One region of the Nostocoides veronense genome, then DNA from elsewhere that is predicted to be linked to it. Evidence: predicted binding sites of a transcription regulator. Region 1 holds the regulator's gene; each other region holds the start of a gene.

Evidence for each region. The regulator LexA, encoded in region 1, represses DNA repair genes until DNA is damaged. The targets are predictions, from matches to a motif close to TCGAACANNTGTTCGA.
Region 2: ABD225_RS09705 (HNH endonuclease signature motif containing protein) is a predicted target of LexA. The motif match lies at 4,670-4,685, and genes of this name have one in related genera.
Region 3: ABD225_RS15160 (HNH endonuclease signature motif containing protein) is a predicted target of LexA. The motif match lies at 4,971-4,986, and genes of this name have one in related genera.

Annotation. Positions count from the first base shown of each region.
Region 1 is NZ_BAAAPO010000008.1:1,554-8,579, forward strand. Features, by position in the region: gene ABD225_RS02505 (vitamin B12-dependent ribonucleotide reductase) at 1-1,863, opposite strand, end outside; gene nrdR (transcriptional regulator NrdR) at 1,950-2,429, opposite strand; gene ABD225_RS02515 (LysM peptidoglycan-binding domain-containing protein) at 2,637-2,915, opposite strand; gene lexA (transcriptional repressor LexA) at 3,296-4,024, shown strand; gene ABD225_RS02525 (NAD-dependent protein deacetylase) at 4,076-4,948, opposite strand; gene ABD225_RS02530 (LysR family transcriptional regulator) at 5,015-5,998, shown strand; gene ABD225_RS02535 (ComEC/Rec2 family competence protein) at 5,989-7,026, opposite strand, start outside.
Region 2 is NZ_BAAAPO010000032.1:9,417-16,442, forward strand. Features, by position in the region: partial or broken gene ABD225_RS09675 (IS110 family transposase) at 1-270, opposite strand, end outside; partial or broken gene ABD225_RS09680 (transposase) at 509-787, opposite strand; gene ABD225_RS09685 (heme-binding protein) at 928-1,050, opposite strand; partial or broken gene ABD225_RS09690 (heme-binding protein) at 1,118-1,198, opposite strand; gene ABD225_RS09695 (putative quinol monooxygenase) at 1,249-1,560, opposite strand; gene ABD225_RS09700 (GlxA family transcriptional regulator) at 1,669-2,610, shown strand; gene ABD225_RS09705 (HNH endonuclease signature motif containing protein) at 3,209-4,663, opposite strand; gene ABD225_RS09710 (Rv3235 family protein) at 5,352-5,909, opposite strand; gene ABD225_RS09715 (LysM peptidoglycan-binding domain-containing protein) at 5,906-6,598, opposite strand; gene ABD225_RS09720 (hypothetical protein) at 6,728-7,026, shown strand, end outside.
Region 3 is NZ_BAAAPO010000046.1:58,703-65,728, forward strand. Features, by position in the region: gene ABD225_RS15145 (outer membrane protein assembly factor BamB family protein) at 1-1,128, opposite strand, end outside; gene galE (UDP-glucose 4-epimerase GalE) at 1,194-2,213, shown strand; gene ABD225_RS15155 (alpha/beta hydrolase) at 2,159-3,121, shown strand; gene ABD225_RS15160 (HNH endonuclease signature motif containing protein) at 3,098-4,888, opposite strand; gene ABD225_RS15165 (molybdopterin-dependent oxidoreductase) at 5,170-7,026, shown strand, end outside.

The DNA.
Region 1 (7,026 bases):
ATCGGTCTTCAGGCCGGGGGCGCCGACGACGTGCCCCTTGTCCGCGATGTACTCGACGATCGCCTCGATGGTCTCGCCGGTGTAGCCGAGCTTCTTCAGCGCGCGCGGGATGGTCAGGTTGACGATCTGCATCGAGCCACCGCCGACGAGCTTCTTGAACTTCACCAAGGAGAAGTCCGGCTCAATGCCCGTGGTGTCGCAATCCATCATGAAGCCGATGGTCCCGGTCGGGGCCAGCACCGAGGCCTGCGCGTTGCGGTAGCCATTCTTCTCGCCGAGCTTGATGACGTCATCCCACGCCTTCGTCGCGAGCTTGTGAATGTCGGCGTCCATCGTGTGGCGCGTGCGCACGACATCATTGGCCGCCTGGTGCTTGCGCATGACGCGCTTGTGCGCGTCCGCATTGCGGGCGTACCCGGCATACGGGCCAACGACGCCGGCGAGCTCCGCGGAGCGCTTGTATGCCGCCCCGGTCAGCAGCGAGGTGATGCTCGCCGCGAGCGCGCGGCCGCCCTCGCTGTCATACCCATGACCGGTCGCCATCAGGAGGGCGCCGAGGTTGGCGTAGCCGATGCCGAGCTGGCGGTAGTCGACGGTGGTCTTGCCGATGGACTCGGTCGGGAAGTCGGCGAAGCAGATGGAGATGTCCATCGCCGTGATGACCAGCTCGACGACCTTCTGGAAGGTCGCGGCATCGAAGGTGTCGTCGTCCTTGAGGAACTTCAGCAGGTTCAGCGACGCCAGGTTGCAGGAGGAGTTGTCGAGCGACATGTACTCGCTGCACGGGTTGGACGCGGTGATCCGGCCGGTCTCGGGGTTGGTGTGCCAGTCGTTGATCGTGTCGTCGTACTGGATGCCCGGGTCGGCGCACTCCCACGCAGCCTCGGAGATCTTGCGCATCAAGTCGCGCGCGTCGACCTCCTCGATGACCGAGCCATCCTTGCGCGAGGTCAGACCGAAGGAGGTGCCCTCCTCGACCGCGCGCATGAAGGTGTCGGTGACGCGGACCGAGTTGTTGGCGTTTTGGTACTGGACCGAGACGATGTCTCGCCCGCCGAGGTCCATGTCGAAGCCGGCATCGCGCAGCGCGCGGATCTTGTCCTCTTCGCGGGCCTTGGTCTCCACGAACTCATAGATGTCCGGGTGGTCGACATCGAGGACGACCATCTTGGCGGCGCGGCGGGTGGCGCCACCGGACTTGATGGTGCCAGCGGAGGCGTCGGCGCCACGCATGAAGGAGACCGGGCCGGAGGCGGTGCCCCCGGAGGAGAGCAGTTCCTTGCTAGAGCGGATGCGCGAGAGGTTCAGGCCAGCGCCGGAGCCGCCCTTGAAGATGAAGCCCTCTTCCTTGTACCAGTTGAGGATGCTGTCCATCGAGTCGTCGACGGAGAGGATGAAGCAGGCGCTGACCTGCTGCGGGCTCGGGGTGCCGACGTTGAACCACACCGGGGAGTTGAACGAGAAGACCTGGTGCAGCAGGGCGTGCGTGAGTTCGTGCTCGAAGATCTCGGCGTCTTCGTCGCTCGCGAAATATCCGTGCTCCTTGCCGGCCTTGGTGTAGGTCAGCACGACGCGGTCGATGAGCTGGCGCAGGCTGTGCTCGCGCGCCTCGGTGCCGACGGCGCCACGGAAGTACTTGGTCGTGACGATCGTCGAAGCGTTGACCGACCAGAACTCGGGGAACTCCACGCCCTTCTGGTCGAAGATGACCTCGCCGGTCTTCCAGTTGGTCTGGTTGATGTCGCGCTTCTCCCAGGTGACCGCGTCATAGGGGTGGACGCCGGCGGTGGTGTAGATGCGTTGCATCGTCAGGCCCTTGGCCTTTCCGGAACGGGCGGCACTGGGACGGGCGGTCTCCGTCATGGATCTCTCTCCTGGGTGGTGTGGTGATGCGTATGTCGTGTGGTCACCGGGCACCGGCCGCGCGTCGCGACCGGCGCCCGGGAGTCCTATGGGGCGCCGATCAGCGGATCGTCGACCGGGCTGCGTTCGGCCCGCAGCAGCGTGATCGCCGCCTCGAAGTCCTCCAAGGAGTCAAAAGCCTGGTAGACGCTCGCGAAGCGAAGGTAGGCGACCTCGTCGAGGTCGCGCAGCGGCCCGAGGATGGCCATCCCCACGTCGTGGGCATCGACCTCGGCATTGCCGGCGGAGCGCACGCTCTCTTCGACCCGTTGGGCCAGCAGCGCCAGGTCGTCTTCGGAGACCGGGCGGCCTTGGCAGGCCTTCCGGACGCCGGCGAGGACCTTGGCTCGGCTGAACGGTTCGGAGACGCCGGAACGCTTGACGACTGTCAGCCCGGCCGTCTCGATCGTGGTGAACCGGCGATTGCAGTCCGGGCACTGGCGGCGCCGACGGATCTGCGCCCCGTCGTCACTGGTGCGCGAATCCACCACGCGCGAGTCGGTGTGGCGGCAGAAAGGACAGTGCACGACCACTCCGATCTACGCGACTTTGGGGATGACACCGGGGACAAGATGGGGACAACCTGTGGGTAACAACGCTGCGGATGTGCACTAGATGTGGACGAACTACATGCGTGTAACCACTAGATGTAGGACTCTACGGAGAAAGTAGCCACTACGTCAACCCTTTGGGTCCACCGGCGTGGCGGCGTCCCACCAGCCATCAACGAGGTCTCAGCGCGCCGGAATGACGAGCCGCTGACCAGCAAGAAGGCGGTCGCTGGAGAGCCCATTGGCCACCTGGATCGCCGAGATGGCGTTGACGATCCCGCGCTCGGGCAGATAGGCCTGTGCCAGGCCGGAGAGGGTCTGCCCGGACTGGACGACGACGACCCGCTCCCCGCTTCCCGCGGGGGCCGCCGCACCGGGCCCCGCGGCATACGCAAGGGCCAGGCCCGCACAGAGCGCGACCGCAGCAAAGAGGGTGATCGACAGTCGACCGAGGCGGGTCAAGCGGAAACCAGTAGCCTCTGGACGCATCGGCCGTGACGGGGCCACCCGCGCTGGCGCAGCGGTCGGCACCAGGCGAAGGTGGCCACGGGAGCGCCCACCACGAGTTCCCACGAGGCGCCCTGCCTCGACACCATCCCAAGCGATTGCTGCGCTCATATCCCTATCTCCCTTCGGCGTGTCTATCGAATGTTCGTTCGATAGAACGGTTGTACGATGTCTAGCACGATCCGAGCCCGAGGAGCAAGACACGCTCGTACAGATGTTTGATCTGAACGCGTCGACCCCCTAGGCTCAAGGTCATGGCAGAAAGCCTGACAGGGGGCACTGACAGCCCCTCTGAGCAGGGAAAATGCGATCTACGAAAGGGACGGAAGGCAGCGATGAGCACAGAGGATGGCAGCGGCCAGGTCCATTCACTGCCCGAACGCGACGGCGGCGAGGCCCTGACGGTGCGGCAGCGACGCGTCCTTGAGGTGATCCGCAACAGCATCGACCGGCGCGGCTACCCCCCGAGCATCCGTGAGATCGGCGAAGCCGTCGGCCTGGTTTCTCCTAGTTCTGTTGCTCATCAGTTGCACGCCCTGGAACGCAAGGGCTACCTCCGGCGCGACCCGCACCGCCCGCGCGCGATTGAGGTCGTCTCGCCGGACGCCCCCAAAGCCCGGGGCTACCGGCCCGGGGACCACGTGGAGGAGCAATTCATCGACGAAACCGGTTCGGGCGACGCTCGGCCCGAGGCGTCATATGTCCCGGTGCTCGGCCGGATTGCGGCCGGCGTGCCGATCACCGCAGAGGAGGTCGTCGAGGACGTCTTCCCGTTGCCGCGGCAGATCGTCGGCGAGGGATCGCTCTTCCTGCTCAAGGTCGTCGGTGACTCGATGATCGACGCCGCGATCTGCGATGGGGACTGGGTCGTCGTGCGGCAGCAGCCCACCGCCGACAATGGCGATATCGTCGCCGCGCTCTTGGACAACGAGGCGACGGTGAAGACGTTCAAGCGCAAGGACGGCAAGGTGTGGCTGATGCCGCACAACACCGCCTTCTCCCCCATTGACGGTGACCACGCGACGATCCTGGGCAAGGTCACTGCCGTCCTGCGGCGCGTCTGATTCAGACACGCGGGCGCACCCCGCGGGGTGCGCCCGCGTGCCGTCGGTGCCTTAGGCCAGGGCCGTAACCTCGGACGCCACGGCGTGCAGCAGCGGCGAGATGTCGGCGTCGATCCGCAGGGTGGCGAGGTCATCGCCGCGGGTCGGTCCCTTGGTGACGATAGCGATTGGTTTGCCTTGTGCCGCAGCCCTTTTGACGAAACGCAAGCCGCTCATCACCATCAGCGAAGAACCAATCACGAGCAAGCCGGACGCCGCATCCGTCAACTCGAAGCAGTGCGCGACGCGCTCCGGCGGCACGCTGGCTCCGAAGAAGACGACATCGGGCTTGAGCCGGTCGCCGCGGCATACCAGACAGCGGGGACTGCGGAATCCCTCGATGAGTTCGGGGGCGAGCACGACATCGCCGTCCGGGCGGATCTGCGCCGAGACCCGCGATCCACCGCCGGGATCGCGGTCGATGCCGTCGGCCGCCTGCGGGTTGGCCTCGGCGAGCCAGGCCTGGATCTGCTCGCGCGGATAGCGGGCCGAGCAATCCAGACAGATGACGTCGGCCAGCCGGCCGTGCAGGTCCACGACATCGCGCGCGCCGGCCACCTGATGGAGCAGGTCGACATTCTGGGTGATGACCGTGCCGACCCGGCCGTCGGACTGCAGGGCGGCAACGGCCCGGTGCCCCGGATTGGGGCGAGCGGCGGCGAAACGTAACCACCCGGCATACGACCGGGCCCAATAGCGTTGCCGCGCAGCCGCACTGGAGACGAACTCCTGATGCGACATCGGGGTCACCCGGCGCGTTCCATCCGGGCCGCGGTAGTCCGGGATACCGGAATCAGTGCTGATGCCCGCGCCGGTCAAGACCAGCGGCGGCCCGGAGCCGAGGTATGCCGCGAGTTGCGCGACATGGGTGGGCGACGCGGACACCCCGTCAGTATGCCGTGCCTCACGTCGTCCTCGGGCTGGCCTATAACGCTGCGTTATGGTGGCCCGGTGATCGATGCTGCCGGGCTCCGCGTGATGCGGGCCATCGCCGACGAGGGCAGCTTCACCTCCGCTGCGGCGTCGCTGGGCTATTCGCAGCCCGCGATCTCGCAGATGGTTCGGCGCCTGGAACAGCGGGTTGGCACGCCCTTGGTCGATCGCGTTGGACGCACCGTCCGGCTGACCGAAGCCGGGCACGCCCTCGCCCGGCACGCCGGGACCGTGCTTGCGGCGCTGGACGCCGCCGAGGAGGAGGTAGCGGCGCTCGCGGGTCTGCGGGCCGGACGCGTGCGCCTGTCGGCTTTCCCGTCGGCCTCCGCGACCTTGGTGCCGAAGGCCTTGGCCCTGGTGCGGGATCGCTTTCCCGGGGTGTCAATGACCTTCACGGAGGCCGAGCCGCCCGAGTCGCTCGCGGCGCTGCGCGCCGGCGAGTGTGATCTGGCCGTGGCCTTCACCTATGCCGGCACCGATGTGGCCCGCGGCGAGGAAGATCTCGACATCTTCGTGACTCGGCATCTGCTCGACGACGAAGTGCTTGTCGCGCTGCCCACCGACCATGCGCTGGCCAGCTTGGACGAGCCGGTGCCCCTGCGCGCCCTGGCCGACGCCGCCTGGATCGCCGGCTGCCCGCGGTGCCGCGGGCATCTGCTCGATCTCGCCGGGCGGGCCGGGTTCACACCTGCGGTGAGCTTCGAGACCGAGGACTATGTCGCCGTTCAGGGCTTGGTGGCCGCGGGGTTGGGCGTTGCCCTGATTCCCGACTTGATCGCGCGCACCGCTTTCAATCCGGATGTCGTGATCCGTCCGGTTATCCCCGCGTCGCGGCGCGAGATTGTGGCGGTGACAACCGCCGACCTGCAGCATGTTCCGGCCGTAGCGGCCGCCCTTGAGGCCTTGACCGATGTCGCCGGTTCGCCGGATCTGCTGCCGACCTTCCCCGCCGTCGCCGCCGATCGTGTCGACTCCGAAGCAGTCCTCGACTATCACCTGTGAGTGGTGCGGGTGAGCACGTGCTCGCCCTCGACCCAGACGGCGATATCTCCCGAGAGATCGGTGCGCAGGACGGTGCTTCCCAGATTTGCCTCAAGCTCGAGTAGTCGCGGTGACGGGTGACCGTAATCGTTGTCGGCACCGACGCTGATCAGCGTCAGCGGCGCCGCCGCCATGGCAATGAGCGCCGGGTCGATATTGGCCGAGCCGTGGTGCGCCGCCTTGACGACATCAAAATGCGGGTGTGCTGCAGGGCTTTTCGCCAGCGAGGCTCGCAACGCGGCGCCGGCTTCCTTCTCGATATCGCCCGTGAGCAGGGCGTCGAGATCCCCGCTGTGGGCACTCACCACGATGCTTGCATTGTTCGGGATGGAGCCCGCGATGATCCGCCGAACCGGCGCGAGCACCCGCAGCCGTAGCGGTCCCATCGCGAACTCCTGCCCCAACACTGCTTCCCGGATGGGTATGCCGCGCGCGCCCGCGAGCCGGTGCACAGCGGCAACCCGATCGGCGGGTTCGGCGACCGGCGAGACAACGATGGCTGCGGTAGATCGACCCCGCAACGCCCCAGCGAGACCGTCGACATGGTCGGCGTGGAAGTGGGTCAGCACAACGAGATCGAGCACGCGCACGCCAAGGCGTCGCAGGCAGCGGTCGACCGCGCGCGGCTCAGGTCCGGCATCGACAAGCACCGCATGGCCGGGCGTGGTCGCCAGGACGAGCGCATCCCCTTGGCCGACATCGCAGGCCACCAGTTGCCACGGACCGGGCGGCCACGCCATGGAACCCACCGGGAGGGTCACTCCGAGCACGAGCGTCAAAGCCACCACTGCGGGCCCAGGGTGGGCGTGAGCTTCATACGCGATGCGCCGGCTGCCGAGCAGCCCCGCGATGGTGAGTGCAGCCAATAGCGCTGCGCCCCAGGCTCCTTCGGGCCATCCCACACTGGCCCACGGCACAGCGGCGGCGCGATGCGCGACCTCCGCAATGGCGAGGGCAGGGGCGCCCGGGAGCCACGCCAGCGGCCCGGT
Region 2 (7,026 bases), on a different contig from region 1:
ACCGGCCATGAGCCGAGTCGGCACCCGCAGCACGCGTTGACCCGCAGCCAAGAGGTCGGATTCCAGCCGGCGGGTGAGGTGGCGGCAGTCCTCCAAGGCGAACCTGACGCCGTGCTCGTCGTGGTCGGCGAACTGTGTGGCCCACTCGACCAGCGCGAGGTGGCCCTCGGCGTTGGTCCGGACCGTCTTGGTGCCGAGTCTTCTGCCGACTTCGTCGAGCGCCACGACCGTGTGGGTGCGCTTGTGCGAGTCGGTGCCGATCACGACCATCCATGGACCTCCTACGTCGACGGGCTATTCGGGCGCCCTGTCGGCAGCGAGGCGGGCACGCCTCAATTCAGCGCGAAACTCGCAAGCAGGCTCCTATCAAGCCACGCCACCGCTGCCGACAGGGCGCCCGACCGAGGCCGCACATCGGAGAGAAGCCACCGAGTGCCGTTCGTAACCCGGGCCAGCGAAGAAACGAGCGAACCCCGATCGGGCACGATCACTTTGACATTGACACGAAGAAAGTCGTTGCCGCGCGGAGGATCTCCACGTCCTCGCGCAGCCGCTTGTTCTCGGCCTGGAGCCGCTTGATCTCAGCGTGCTCCTCGCTCGTCACGCCCGGCTTGGCGCCCGCGTCGATCTCGGCTTGGGCCACCCAGCGACGCACGCTCTCTCGGCCCAATCCGAGCCGCTCGGCCACGGCCTTCGACGCGGCCGTCACCGACGGGTAGTCCTGCTGGTGCTCACGCACCATCCGCACCGCGCGCTCACGCAGCTCGGGATCGATCTTCTTCGGCATGATGCTCATCCTCCTGGACTCAGAAGGGAGCGGCATCAAACCTGGGGCGCTTCACAACCGTGGTACACGAGAGCACGCATGGTGCGGCTCCTTCGGTGGGTGGGCTGCCGGCCGGGGGCCGGGTTCGGTGCGGGTCGGTCTCAGAAGGCGCTGGCGGCGGCTTCGGCGACGGCCTGGTCTTGGTCACCGGTTCCTCCGCTGACGCCGACGGCGCCGACGACCTGGCCGTCGCGTTCGAGCGGGATGCCACCGGCGAAGATCATCACCCGACCCGTTGGAGGCGTGGATGCCGTAGAACTGCTCACCGGGTTGGGCGAGGTCGCCGAGGTCTTTGGTGGCTGTGTCGAACGCGCGGGCCGTGAAGGCTTTGTTGATCGAGATGTCGATGCTGCCCAGCCACGCTCCGTCCATCCGTACGTGAGCGACGAGTGTGCTTCGCGTTGCGAACGTGCGTGGGCGGACTACGGGAGCTTGGACGCGAGGACGTCGGCCGCCAGGATCTCGGGTGCTGCGCCGAGGAGGTGCTGGTTGGCCATCAGGGCTGCGACGATGGCGCCGTTGGCGTGGGCGTCGCGAGCGGCCTCGTCGGGGAATGCATCGAAGATCCAGAAGGTGTCGGCGTGGGTCCTGACCGCGAACCAGACAATCGTTCCTACTTCTTCGTTGGCGAGCGCGACAGCGCCGGCGAGCAGATCGGCGAGCGCGTCGTGCTGTCCATCGGCCGCGACGATCTTGGCGACGAAGGCATACGGAAGTGATGCGGGTGTGGACATGAGGGGTTCTCCTAGGTGTCGAGGTTTCTTGGTGAAGCGAGTTCAGCGTATGACGAGCAAGGGCAGGTGAGAAGTGGCGTATACGACAGTATTGCTATTGTTCGCGCCATGCGTATCGGACTGATCGCGATCGACGGCTGCTTCGGTTCGGCGGTCGCGTCGATCATCGACATCGTGCGGGTGGCCGACGGAGCCCGCAGCGATGTCGACCCGCGGATCGACCCGATCGAACTCGCCATCCTCGGACCGAAACGGCGAGTGACCACGACAACATCGATGACCCTGTCGGTGGACCACCCGCTGTCGGAGTCCGCAGACTTCGACGTGGTCGTCGTCCCTGCGCTTGGAACCCTCACGGCCGCCGCTACCCACGACGCCCTCCAGAGCCGAGATGCTCGTTCGGTCATCGCCTCGCTCGGGCGCCTCGACGAGGCGACCACCCGGATCGCCGCGGCGTGCACCGGCGTGTTCGCTGTCGCCGAGACCGGACGGATGCATCATCGGCGGGCGACGACCAGCTGGTTCCTGGGGCCGGAGTTCCTGAAGCGCTATCCGACCGTCGCCCTCGATCTCGACACCATGGTCGTGGTCGACGGGAACCTCGTCACCGCCGGCGCCGCGTTCGCCCACATCGACCTCGCGCTCTCACTCGTACGATCGATCAGCCCCGACCTGGCCCAACATGTCGCCAAGCTCCTCATCATCGACGAGCGTCCGTCGCAGGCGGCCTTCGTCGCCTACGAACATCTCCGGCACGAGGACCCGATCGTCGTCGAGTTCGAACGCTTCGTGCGCGCCCGCCTGGACGAACCGTTCAACGTCACCTTCGTCGCGCAGTCGCTCGGCACCAGCCGGCGCACCCTCGAACGACGAGTCCGTGCGGCGCTCAACCTCACCCCGCTCGGCTTCGTCCAACGCCTTCGCATCGAACGAGCTCGGCACCTCTCAGCAACCACGGACCTCACCTCCGCCGAGATCGCGCGACGGGTCGGCTACGCGAACGCCGAGACTCTGCGCTCCCTCCTACGCAGGGAGCGACGCCGTTCCTGACCTATCGCCATGCCTGTACCCGGTGTCCTAATGCTCGACTGGAACCACCTCTCAGCACGTCGCGTCGACGCTCCTGCGTCGCCCCTGGACGACCCACTCGACACGCCCGCAGCACAAGCCATGTGACGTGTCCCGGCTTCCCGGACGGTCGGGGTCGGGTGGCTGTGATGTCGCTGCGTTCTCGTCGAGGGGGTCAGCAGACTCGATCAGGGTCGATTGGGATGAGACGCGAAGGCGCTCAGGTCATGGCGGCCGAAGCCGGCCGACGGGGTAGCGTCGGTCACGTCGAGGTCTTTCGGATGGATGGCGTAGGAACCTCCATCGTCGGGAGACCTCGACGTCTACCTGCGGACCGACGCGCCCGGCCGACCTACACCCTCATCCGGGAAGAGCCGACTTCGCTCCTCGACTGCCCCTCTGGGCTTCACCCAGTGCGCGCCGCTCGACTCGGGTCGACCATGGATACGGCTAAGCGCGGGCTGCGCTTTCTGGGTGAAGCCCTCGGGGCAGGAGATTCGTCGCTGCGCTCCTCGACTGCCCCTCTGGGCTTCACCCAGTGCGCTCCGCCCGTCACTTGGACGCGCAGCAGCCGCTCGTTCTAATGAGTCAGATGCGCGGGCAGGGCGTGGTCGTAGCTGCCGGGGGTGAGGTCCCATTCGACGCGGACGCGCGTCGGATGCGCCCCGCCGTCATCAGTGTCGACGCCGTTTTCCGTTGCTACGCAATCTTTTTCGCGGCCGGGTGGTGGCTTGGTGGTGAGGTGGCCGGCGAGGCGTCGGGTGTGGACGATGTGGTGGTGGTAGCTACAGAGCAGGGCGGCGTTCGCGAGGTCGGTGGGGCCGCCGTCGATCCAATGTTTGAGGTGGTGGGCGTCGGTCCAGCCGGCGGGTTTGGAGCAGCGGGGGTAGCTGCATCCGCCGTCGCGGACGTGTAACGCCCGGATCTGGGCTCTGGTGAAGAGGCGTTTGGTTCTTCCGATCAGGACGGGGTTCCCGGCCTCATCGACGACGATGGGCGAGATGTCCGCGCCGCAGGACAGGGTGCGGGTGGTGGCAAGCGCGAGGTACCGTCCGGCGTCGACGCCACCGATCGCCTTCCCACACCCTGACGCCTGCCCGCCGCCGGTGCCTGCGGCGGCTTGGAGGTCGGTAAGTTTCACGATCACGGAGAGTTGGGTGCCGGGTTGTGCGGGGACGGTGTCGCCGGCCCGGACGGCCCGGCTGACGAGGTCCAAAAGGCCGTCGGCGCGGCGTGTCACATACGACCGGGTGTCCGCTTCCCCGTCCGGCCCAGGCACGGGTTTCGTTAGCGGGTCGAGGGCGGCTTCGACGATCGCGGCCGCCGCCGGGTCGAGGCGTAGCCGGTATTCGGTGAGCCCGTCGACGGGGTCGGGGGTGCCGGTGCTGAACGCGCGGTGGGCGCGGGCTCGCTCGTCGCGGTCATCGAGCCGGTCGGGACGCCCGAACCGGGCATACAGTTCCGGGCGAATTCGCCGTATCTCCCGCGGATCACCGCCGCACGCGTAGTCGGCGTACACGCCCCATACAGTGCTCACGGCGTCGGGTTGCAGGTCCGGGGTTAGGCGCCGCATCTCGGCGTGTGCCAGGGTCGCCGCTGCGACCGACGCTTGACCGGTGAGCACCGCCACCCCGAGGGCTTCCCCGGGCTGCCCGGCCGCGAGCGGTCCTGCCGTGCGCGTCACGGTGGCTGGCGCGACCGCCTCGGCGACTTTGACGACCGTTGACGCGGTCCGGGCGGTGTGCCGCGGCGATACTGCGGCGACCCAGTCCGTTGGGGTCAACGCGACCGCTCCCGTCCCGGGCAACCCGCGGGTCATGGCGTCGGAGGCGATCGCGACTTCCGCCGCTTCACCCATCAGCAGCAGGCGACCGATCTCGGTGAGGAGTTCTTCGACCTCATCCCGCCCAGTGAGTGACACGCATTCGTGCACGGTTGCGAGGGCGTCGCGGCATTCCGCGACCCGCGCCAACACGACCGCGAGACTCGGCCTGGCGGGGCCTGTCCCGGTGCTGTCGTGAGGGGTGATCGCCATAGTCGATGATACACCCGTTCGACCCCCAGGCGCAACCCCTGGATGCACCTATTTCATTGCAGCGCAACATGATTCGTGAACGAGATGTCCTATCAGAGGGGTCTGACAGCCCGTTGCGCGTGGGGCGGGTCGGGTCTCGCGCGCACTGCATTCTCCGGGGGCTTCACGGGGGTGGGTGGGAGTCGAGACGTCGATGAGTTGACGGTTTCGGAGCGGACTGGGGGAAGCCCGGAGGGGCAGTCGAGGAGCGGAGCCGAGCGAGGCACGAGCGAGCGCAGCGACGAATCTCCTGCCCCGAGGGCTCCCCCAGGAAGCGCAGCCGAAACCAGACGAGCCCACTGCCAAGCGGAGAGCACTGGCCAGGCCCGAGGGCAGTCGAGGAGCGGAGCCGAGCGAGGGACGAGCGAGCGCAGCGACGAATCTCTTGCCCCGTGGGCTTCACCCAGGAAGCGTAGCCAGACGAGCTCACTGCTTGCCGAGGCGCCAAGAGCGAGGAACGAGCGAGCGCAGCGACGAATCTCCTGCCCCGAGGGCTTCCCCCAGGAAGCGCGGCCGAAACCAGACGACCGCCCGGTCGGCCAAAGTGAGGGTGCGGCGGCGACCCCGGCACTGTGCCCGAAATGCAGCACAAGACACCGGCATGACGAAAGGGCCCTGACGAGAGAGCGCCCTGTGCAGGGCGCTGTGGTCAGCCGAGTTCGAGGGCGGTGATGCGCCAGCCGGTGCTGGCGGCATCGGCACGGATGGCCATGGCCCGGACACGGGGGCCGACGTTCAAGAGCACGACGGCCTCGACGACCGCCGGGTCGGGACGGGTGACGCGGATACGCACGACATTGGGTCGGCGGATTCGGTCGACGCCCGGCTGGGTGGGCTGGGCAGCGGCGCGGCGGCGGGCACTGGCATACCGGCGGGCAACGGCAAGATAGACGTCAGGGGAGCAGGAGCGGACTACCTGGGCCGGTGGGCGCAGGCCCGCCATGACCTCCAGAACCGCCTGGCAACCCGCGCGCAGCCACGGCTCGGGATCGGGCAAGTCCGTTGCAGGAGTGTCATATTCGGCGTCGCTGCGCCGGGGCATGAACTCGAAGGCGAGCGCGTCCTGGACGTACAGCGCCGCGCGTTGGGCTTCGATCTCGAACTCATTCCAGGGAATGTCCGGGTCGAGATAGGGCGGCCGATGCTCTGGGATAGGCAGGATGCGGATCGGCGGCAGGGTGGTCGTGCGGACGGTCGTGCTGGTCATGGACGCTCCTTCGGGATCATCAGCCGCAAACCGGGGTGGATGAGGCCTGGGTCGGCGCCGATGCGGGCGCGGTTGGCGGCATACCACCGCGGCCACTCAGCGGCGATCTCGGCTTGCGAAGCGCGCGGCCCCAGCGAGCGCGCGACGATGTCCCACAGGCACTCACCGCGGCGCACCACCACCTCCTGATCACTTTCGCTGCCGCTGCCGAGCAGCCGGATCTGGGCCTGGCTCGTGGTCGACGGTTCACTGGCTGGCCAGCGCGGATCGGGTGCCACCCGCGGCACCGCCGAGGTGCTTTCGAGGCTGGCGCCACCGGTGGCCGCACCCGGGTTCGCGGGCGCCGTGATCACGGTCGCGCTGAGCGCCGGTGCAGCTTGCGCCGCGCTGCCCCCGGCGCCCACGAGCAGTGCCGCGATGCGCACCGCCCACGGCGCCCGCGTCCGATGCGTATGCCGCAGGGTCGTGGCCGCCAGCGCCGCACGCGTCACTTCGATCCCCGCGAGCAGCAAGCCCACCAGTCCCACGGTCAGCAGCAGGCTGCCGACGAGGGACTCGGGGTCACCCGACGGATCCCGCAACAGTCGCACCGTGTCGACGGCCGCGGCGGCGCACAGCAGCAGGACAAGAGCATCGGCGAGCCACAGCAGTCCCAGCGACGCCACCACTCGGGCCGGCCCCGGCTGCATCCGTCCCTTCATGCCAACCCCAATCCGCTGCGTTAGATGTCGTTTGATGCAGTTTGGTGCATCTAGTCACCCTTCGCAACCGGAAGCCCCGCCGCCTGTGGATGTTCACCATCCAGAGGGTCGAGAGCTGTGGATGACCCGATAAGCCTCGGCCGTGGCGTCACTACGCTGGACACCATGGAGGCGGGGCGCTGGGAACGACTCTTTGCTGATCTCGACGCTGCCTTGGCGGCGCAGGAGCGCCGGGAACGCGATCTTGAAATCGCTGACCGGACCCGGACCGAGCGAGCCAAGGTGACGCTGATCGGCCGGTTCGCTGCCCATCTCGGCGAGCCGGTCGATGTCCGCCTCCAAGCGGGCATCCGCGTCCACGGACGGCTCGCGGACGCGGGCGCGGATTGGCTCGTCATCAGCCCCGCACCCGGGCG
Region 3 (7,026 bases), on a different contig from region 1:
TCCCACAAGGCGGCCCTCCGGCTCGGTGGCGAGCTTGCGAATTGTCTTGTCGAGCCGCACCTGCCAATGGACGAACCCGGTCGCCGGCTCGACCCCGGTCACAACGCCGGCGCTGTCGGCGAGCACGGCGAACTTCCCGGCCTGGATCGGGGCGGCGATGAAGGGCGCGGCGGCGGGCACCCGCCAAACGGGGAAGGCCAGCGGTCCGTCCGCGACCACGGCGGACATGACCTGGCTGGCGCCCTCGGCATCGAGGACGACATTGGCCGATGGCATGACGAGCGGGTCGGTGCTCGCCGCACCGGGGGTGGGCCGAGTGAAGAGCGTGTCGGTGCCGACGGCCAGGTCCGATCCCGTATTCGCTTGCGGCGCAGCGAAGTCCGCCATCGTTGCCACAGCATCGGCGGCGTCGACGGTCTGCTGATCGCCGGACCCGCCGGTTGTGCGGACCGACCACTCACCGGGGCAGTAGGTCGTCGTGTTGGTGTCGTCCAAAGGCGTGGCGCCGAGATCGGAGCCGTCGTCGGTGGGAGTCAACGTAGTGCGGGAGCGGACTTCGACACACCCGTCGTTGCCAACCTTGGTGATCTCGCTTTCAGCGGTGTAGCTGGTGATCTCGATGCCGGCGTATGACGAGCGCCCGAGTTGGGACCACTTCTCTCCCATGGCGATTCGGGCTGGAAGGACCTGGATCGCGGGCTGGTACAGCAGGGGCAGCGGGAGAGTGCTCGGGGCGATCGGCTGCACGATGCCCTCGCTGCTGGCGACGAAGACTTCCGGAATGTTGTAGTGCTGGCCGTCCCGGTGCCGCAAGGTGGTGACGCTTGTCCACACCGCGGAGTCGGTATGCCGTGCCGCCACCTCGCGGACCGCGTTCGCCATGACCGGGGGCAGGCTTCCGACGAACTCCAACCCCGGGGCGCGGACGGCGGACGCGACCCAGTCCGGCGTGCCGCTGCCGGGGGTATGCACGCTCCAGGCCGGGTCGGTGGTGAAGAAGCGCGCGGCTGGCGGGTTGGGCGCCGCCGTGCGGGCGATGTAGGTGCTGCTGATTCCTGTGGCGGTCAGGGCCAGCACGAGGAAGGCGTTCGCGGCTGGCATACGGCCCGGCTGCACCCTGATCCCCACGCCGCAACTGTAGGGCGGGCTCGCAGTCGGCGCACGGCGCCGCTGGGGTCGCATACGGTTGAGCCATGCGTGTTCTCGTCTCCGGCGGCGCCGGCTATATCGGCTCCCATACCGTCGTTCAGCTGGTTGCAGCCGGTCATGACGTGGTCATCGTCGATTCATTCGCCAACAGCAAGCCGGCGGTGATCGGGCGGCTGGAGGCGCTGACCGGGCGCCATCTGCCGGTGCACGCCTTCGACCTGACCGACCGAGACAAGACTGAGCGGCTGTTCGCCGACGAGGCCTTCGATGCGGTCATCCACTTCGCCGGACTGAAGGCCGTCGGGGAGAGCGCTCAGATCCCGCTGGAGTATTACGAGAACAACCTCGACTCCACCTTCTCGCTCGTGCGCGCCATGCGTCGGCACGGCGTGAACTTGTTGGTCTTCTCGTCGTCCGCGACGGTCTATGGCGAGCACGCTCCGTTGCCCTATCGCGAGGATTACGCTCCGCTGCAGTCGAGTTCGCCCTATGGCCGCACCAAAGTGATGATCGAGCACGTGCTGTCCGATGTGGCGGCGGCTGATCCGCAGATGCGAGTGGCCTTGCTCCGCTACTTCAATCCGGTCGGCGCGCATGCCTCCGGCACCATCGGCGAGGACCCGCAGGGCATCCCCAACAATCTGATGCCTTTCATCGCCCAGGTCGCGGTCGGACGCCGCGACAAGCTGACAGTCTTCGGCGACGACTACCCCACGGCCGACGGCACCTGCGAGCGCGACTACATCCACGTCGAAGACCTCGCCGCCGGTCACGTCGCCGCGCTCAACAAACTCGCCAGCACGCAGGAGCCGGTCTCGATCTGGAATCTCGGCACCGGGCAGGGGACTTCCGTCATGGAGATGCTGCACGCTTTCGAACGCGCCGTCGGGCGCGAACTGCCGTATGACGTGGGCCCGCGCCGCGCCGGCGACCAGCCGCAGTCGTGGGCGGACCCGGCGAAGGCGAACGCCGAATTGGGTTGGCAGACATGCAAAACGATCGACGATATGTGCGCCGACACCTGGCGCTGGCAGTCGGCGAACCCGACGGGCTACGAGGGCTGACCCGGGTGGGTCGCAAGGGCGCCGCGGGCGCGGTTGGCTTCGTCGCGGCTGCTGGCGCGGGGCTGGTGGCGGGGGTCCTCGCGGGTGCGCGGCAGATCAGTGGACCGCAACGGCCGTGGCCGGACTACCGGTTCAGCCCGTTCGAGGTCGGTGCGTCGTCCGAAGATGTCAGCTTCACTGCCGACGATGGGACTCAGCTTGCCGGGTGGTGGCTGGACCGGCCCGACAGCGAGCGCGTCGTCATCGTCAGCCACGGGCACCGCGGCAACAAGTCCGACATGCTGGGCATTGGGCCGGGGCTGTGGCGCGCGGGAAATACTGTGCTGCTCTTTGACTTTCGCGGCAATGGGGACTCCCAGGATGGGCCGCAGTCATTGGCGCACTACGAGCAAGCCGACCTGCGGGCGGCGATTGAGTATGCCGTCGCTCGCCGCCCGGACGCGGCGCTCGTCCTCGTGGGCTTCTCGATGGGCGCCGCGGTGAGCATCCTGGTCGGGTCGGGTGACTCGCGCGTGGCGGCATTCGTCCTGGACTCGCCCTTCGCCGATCTGCATGGCGTCATCCGCAATGCCATCGGCAAACTGCGACTCCCGCCGGTGCCGCTGCTCTGGCTGACCGATCGCGCGACCCAGTGGCGCTATGGCTATGCCTTCGGCGAGGTCTCCCCCATCGATCGCTTCGCCGACCTCGCCCCGCGGCCGGTGCTGCTGATGCACGGCGACCAGGACCGCGTCATACCCGTGGAGCACGCGCAGCGGCTATATGCCGCTGCCGGGGAGCCCAAGCCGACCCTCCACATCTTCCCCGGCGCCGATCACTGCGGCGGCTACTTCCAGGACCGCCAGGCCTATATCGACATGGTCGCCGACTTCCTGGGTGCGACATCAGAAGGGCGGCTCGTCACGTAGGCACCCGCCCACGTCGAGATCGTCGAGTTCGGCGAGGGTGACGCGGAGCACGCGCAGGCCCGAGAGCGCCCGTATCGCCGAGGGCGTTCGAGGGTCGGACCGCTCCAAGACCGTGTCCTTGGGTCGGACGTCCAGCGAGAGAGCGCGAGCATGGCGGACCAAGTCCTCCTGCATGGCCTCGTGGTGGGCGAGTTGGTGTTCGAGGGAGTACTCGAGCATGGTCATAGGCTGGCAACGAGGCGTCGGCTGCGTGAATGCCGTTGGCGGGCAAGGCTTGTCGAACGCGACGCGGGCCGCGGTGAGCCGATCCAGAGGGTATGTCGTGTGCTCGACCCCCGTGGGATCGCGCCATCGCGCAACTGCTCCCGTATCGAGCCGCACCTGCCACCCGGGTGACTGCTTGATCCGGTGGTGCCGACGGCATAGGCACATGAGGTTGTCCGGCCCGGTCGCGCCGTCGGGCCAGGCGCGGACGTGGTCGACGTCGCAAAATCGCGCGTTGATGGTGCAGCCGGGGAATCGACATCGCCCGTCGCGGGCTTTGACGTGGGCGATGAGCCGCTCGCCGGGCCGATAGCGGGCCGTGGCGTCTCCCTCCGCCAGGTTGTCGCCGTGGAATCGGAGGGCTCCGGTGTCTGGATCGCACGGCTGGATGTGCCGCGTGACCAGAGCGCTCGTTCGCAACCATTCGCGATCCAACAAGACCGTCTCGGTCTTCCCGATCGGCGTCGCCTCAACCAGCCCGGCCTCCGCGCTCGCCCACGCCGCTGCAACCGGGGCGCTCGCTGCCCGGTCAACTCCGCAACCGGCCGCAAGATCAGAACCTGCACCTGGACAGTCGGGCCCAGGATCAGCGGGCGGCGGTACGGGCATCTCGCCATCGGTCGGGAGGGCATCGGCGGGGACCGTGAGGTGCACCTGAACCTCAACCGTCGCATTGCCCGTGATCAGGTCCATCATCGCGTGGGCGCGGGCCACGGCCATCGTGGGGTACTTGCCCGCTTGAACATACTCAAGAGCGAGTTGGTCGACAGCAGCCCAGGCGGGCAGTGCGGACTCGGCCGGCAGCAAGGCGGACCAGCTATCGACGCCCGGATCTGAGACCCGCCGTTGGAGGCGGATGTCGGCGCGCGCTCGCTCGATGCGCTGCTTCAAGGCACTCTGGTCGATCTGGGCCAGCAGTTTGCGCGTGTGCCCCCGCAGTTGCGATCCGGTGCAGCGATCGAGTCGATCCCCAAGGCGAGCTATCACGAGAGCGGCGGCTTCCGCGGGCGCATCGGCCAACTCCTCGGCGAGAACTTTGGCGCGATAACCATCCAGACGTCCCTCGCGCATCGCCGTCGCGACCGCACCCAGACCCGTCGGCTGACCCGGCCCGGCATCCGGCGCCGCCGTGGGTGAGAGCGAGTCCTCGGCATACCGCGGCTGCCGACCCGCCGCCACCCGAACCGCTGTCTCGACTCGACTCTGCACCAGCGTATGGGGGATCCGCAGTCGAGCAGCAACGAGGTCGGGACCGTCGAGGCTGATGTGCCCGAGCGCCCGATGCGTCTCGACGATGACGCCGTCCTGGTCCCAGTCCTGATCGATGGCCACGGCGCGAACGATCGCCTGATCCTGAGCTCCGGTCAGAGTGTTGAGCAAACCTTGAAGTTCGGCGACCAACTGCACCCAGCCGGCACGATCACGCGCCGTGGAGGGCTCGGCGGACACGGCATACACCTGCTCCGCGAGGCCGCGTAACCCCTCGACCATATGCTCTGACACTGCCGTCATCATCGCCGCTGACACCCCCAGTCGTGACTCACCACACTACCGGAAAAGCACTCGGAAAACAAGCCTCTATTGCTCGAATATCTTTGCGCATCAACACTATTCGCGTCACAACGATGACGTCGAGGCGATGCCCTGCCCAGGCTATCGGAGGGCACCGACAGCCCCCCACGGCCCGCGCCGGTGGGACGGTGATTGGCGCGGCGGGCGGGCGGCCGCTCACCACAAGCTCGGGCCGCGGGCGAGGCACCGGTCCAGGTGGAAGACTGTCAGGCATGGCCGAAGAGACCCGCTACATCACCTGTGTCCTATGCGAGGCGAGTTGCGGGCTGGAGGTCAAGGTTGACGGGCCGACCGTGGTAAGCATCCGCGGCCACAAGGAGGACCCGCTCTCGCGCGGCCACATCTGCCCCAAAGCCATTGCGCTCCAAGACCTTCACACCGATCCCGATCGCCTGCGCACCCCCGTCCGCCGGGTCGGCGCGCCCGGCGCGGACGCGACCTGGGAGCCGATCGGCTGGGATGAGGCCTTCGATCTCGTCGCCGAGCGCATCGTCGCGATCCAGGCGGAGCACGGGGCGGACGCGGTCGCGGCATACCTCGGAAATCCGAATGTCCACAGCCTCGGGGCGCTCACCCACGGCGTGAACCTCGTGCGAACCATCAAGTCGCGCAACACTTTCAGCGCCACCAGCGTCGATCAGCTCCCGCATCACCTGAACGCGATGCTGCTCTATGGCCACCAATTCCTGCTGCCCGTCCCGGACATCGACCGCACCCAACTGCTCGTCCTCATCGGCAACAACCCGATGGCTAGCAATGGCTCGATGATGACCGTCCCCGGCTTCCCCGGCCGCTTGCGCGAACTCAAGGCCCGCGGCGGCCGGCTCGTGGTCCTCGACCCGCGGCGCACCGAGACGGCCAAGGTCGCCGACGCGCACCACTTCATCCGTCCCGGCACCGATGCTTATGTCCTCCTCGCGATCCTCCACGTCCTCACCACCGAGGGCCTGACCAAGCCCGCCGAGTATGTCCGTGGCCTCGCCGAGGTCGCCGCCGCCGTCGCCCCGTTCACCCCCGATCGCGCCGAGCCCATGAGCGGTATGCCGGCCGCCGAGATCATCGCCCTCGCTCGCCAGATCGCGAGCGCCGAGAGCGCCGCCGTGCACGGACGGATGGGCGTCTCCACGCAGGAGCATGGCGCCATTTGCCAGTGGGCGGTGCAGTGCATCAACGCCCTCACCGGCAATCTCGACCGCCCCGGTGGCACGATGTTCACCACCCCGGCGATCGACCTGATCGGCAAGCGGATGCTCGGCGCCGGACACCTCGGCGCCTGGTCCTCCCGCGTCCGCGGCCTGCCCGAGTTCGGCGGCGAACTTCCCGTTTCCGTTCTTGCGGAAGAGATCTCAACACCCGGGGACGGCCAGATCAAGGGGCTCGTCTGTCTCGCCGGCAATCCGGTCTCCTCGACCCCCGCCGGCGATGACCTCGGCGACGCGCTGGCCGGGCTCGATTTCATGGTCGCCATCGACTTCTACATCACCGAGACCAGCCGGTATGCCGATGTCATCCTCCCGCCGACCGGTCCCCTCGAGCGCGACCACTACGACCTCGTCTTCCACCTGCTCGCGGTGCGCAACACCGCCCGTTGGTCCAGCGCGCTTTTCGACAAGCCGGAGGAAGCCCGCCACGACTGGGAGATCGCCAAGGAACTGGCGCTGCGGATCGTGACCCTGCGCGAGAAGAAGGCTCTTGCCGACGCCGAAGGGCTGACCGGCCTGGCCAACACGGCCGCGACAGCCGTCAAGGACCTGCCCAAAACTGTTGAGGCACAAGCGAGATTCCGCAGCACGCCCAAGCAGCAGGTCGACCTGCTCCTCAAGGCTTTGGGCACCGGCCTGTCGGTGAAGAAGTTGGCGCAGACCCCGGGCGGAGCGGACCTCGGACCGCTCGAACCCCGCCTCCCCCAGCGCCTTTACACCGAGGACAAACTCGTCCACCTCGGTCAGCCCCTCATCACCCAAGCGATCGCGGCCCTGGATGCAGCCGGGGCGACCGCGCACAACGGCGTGGGTGATGAGCTGCTCCTCATCGGCCGGCGCGCCCAGCGCGACAACAATTCCTGGCTG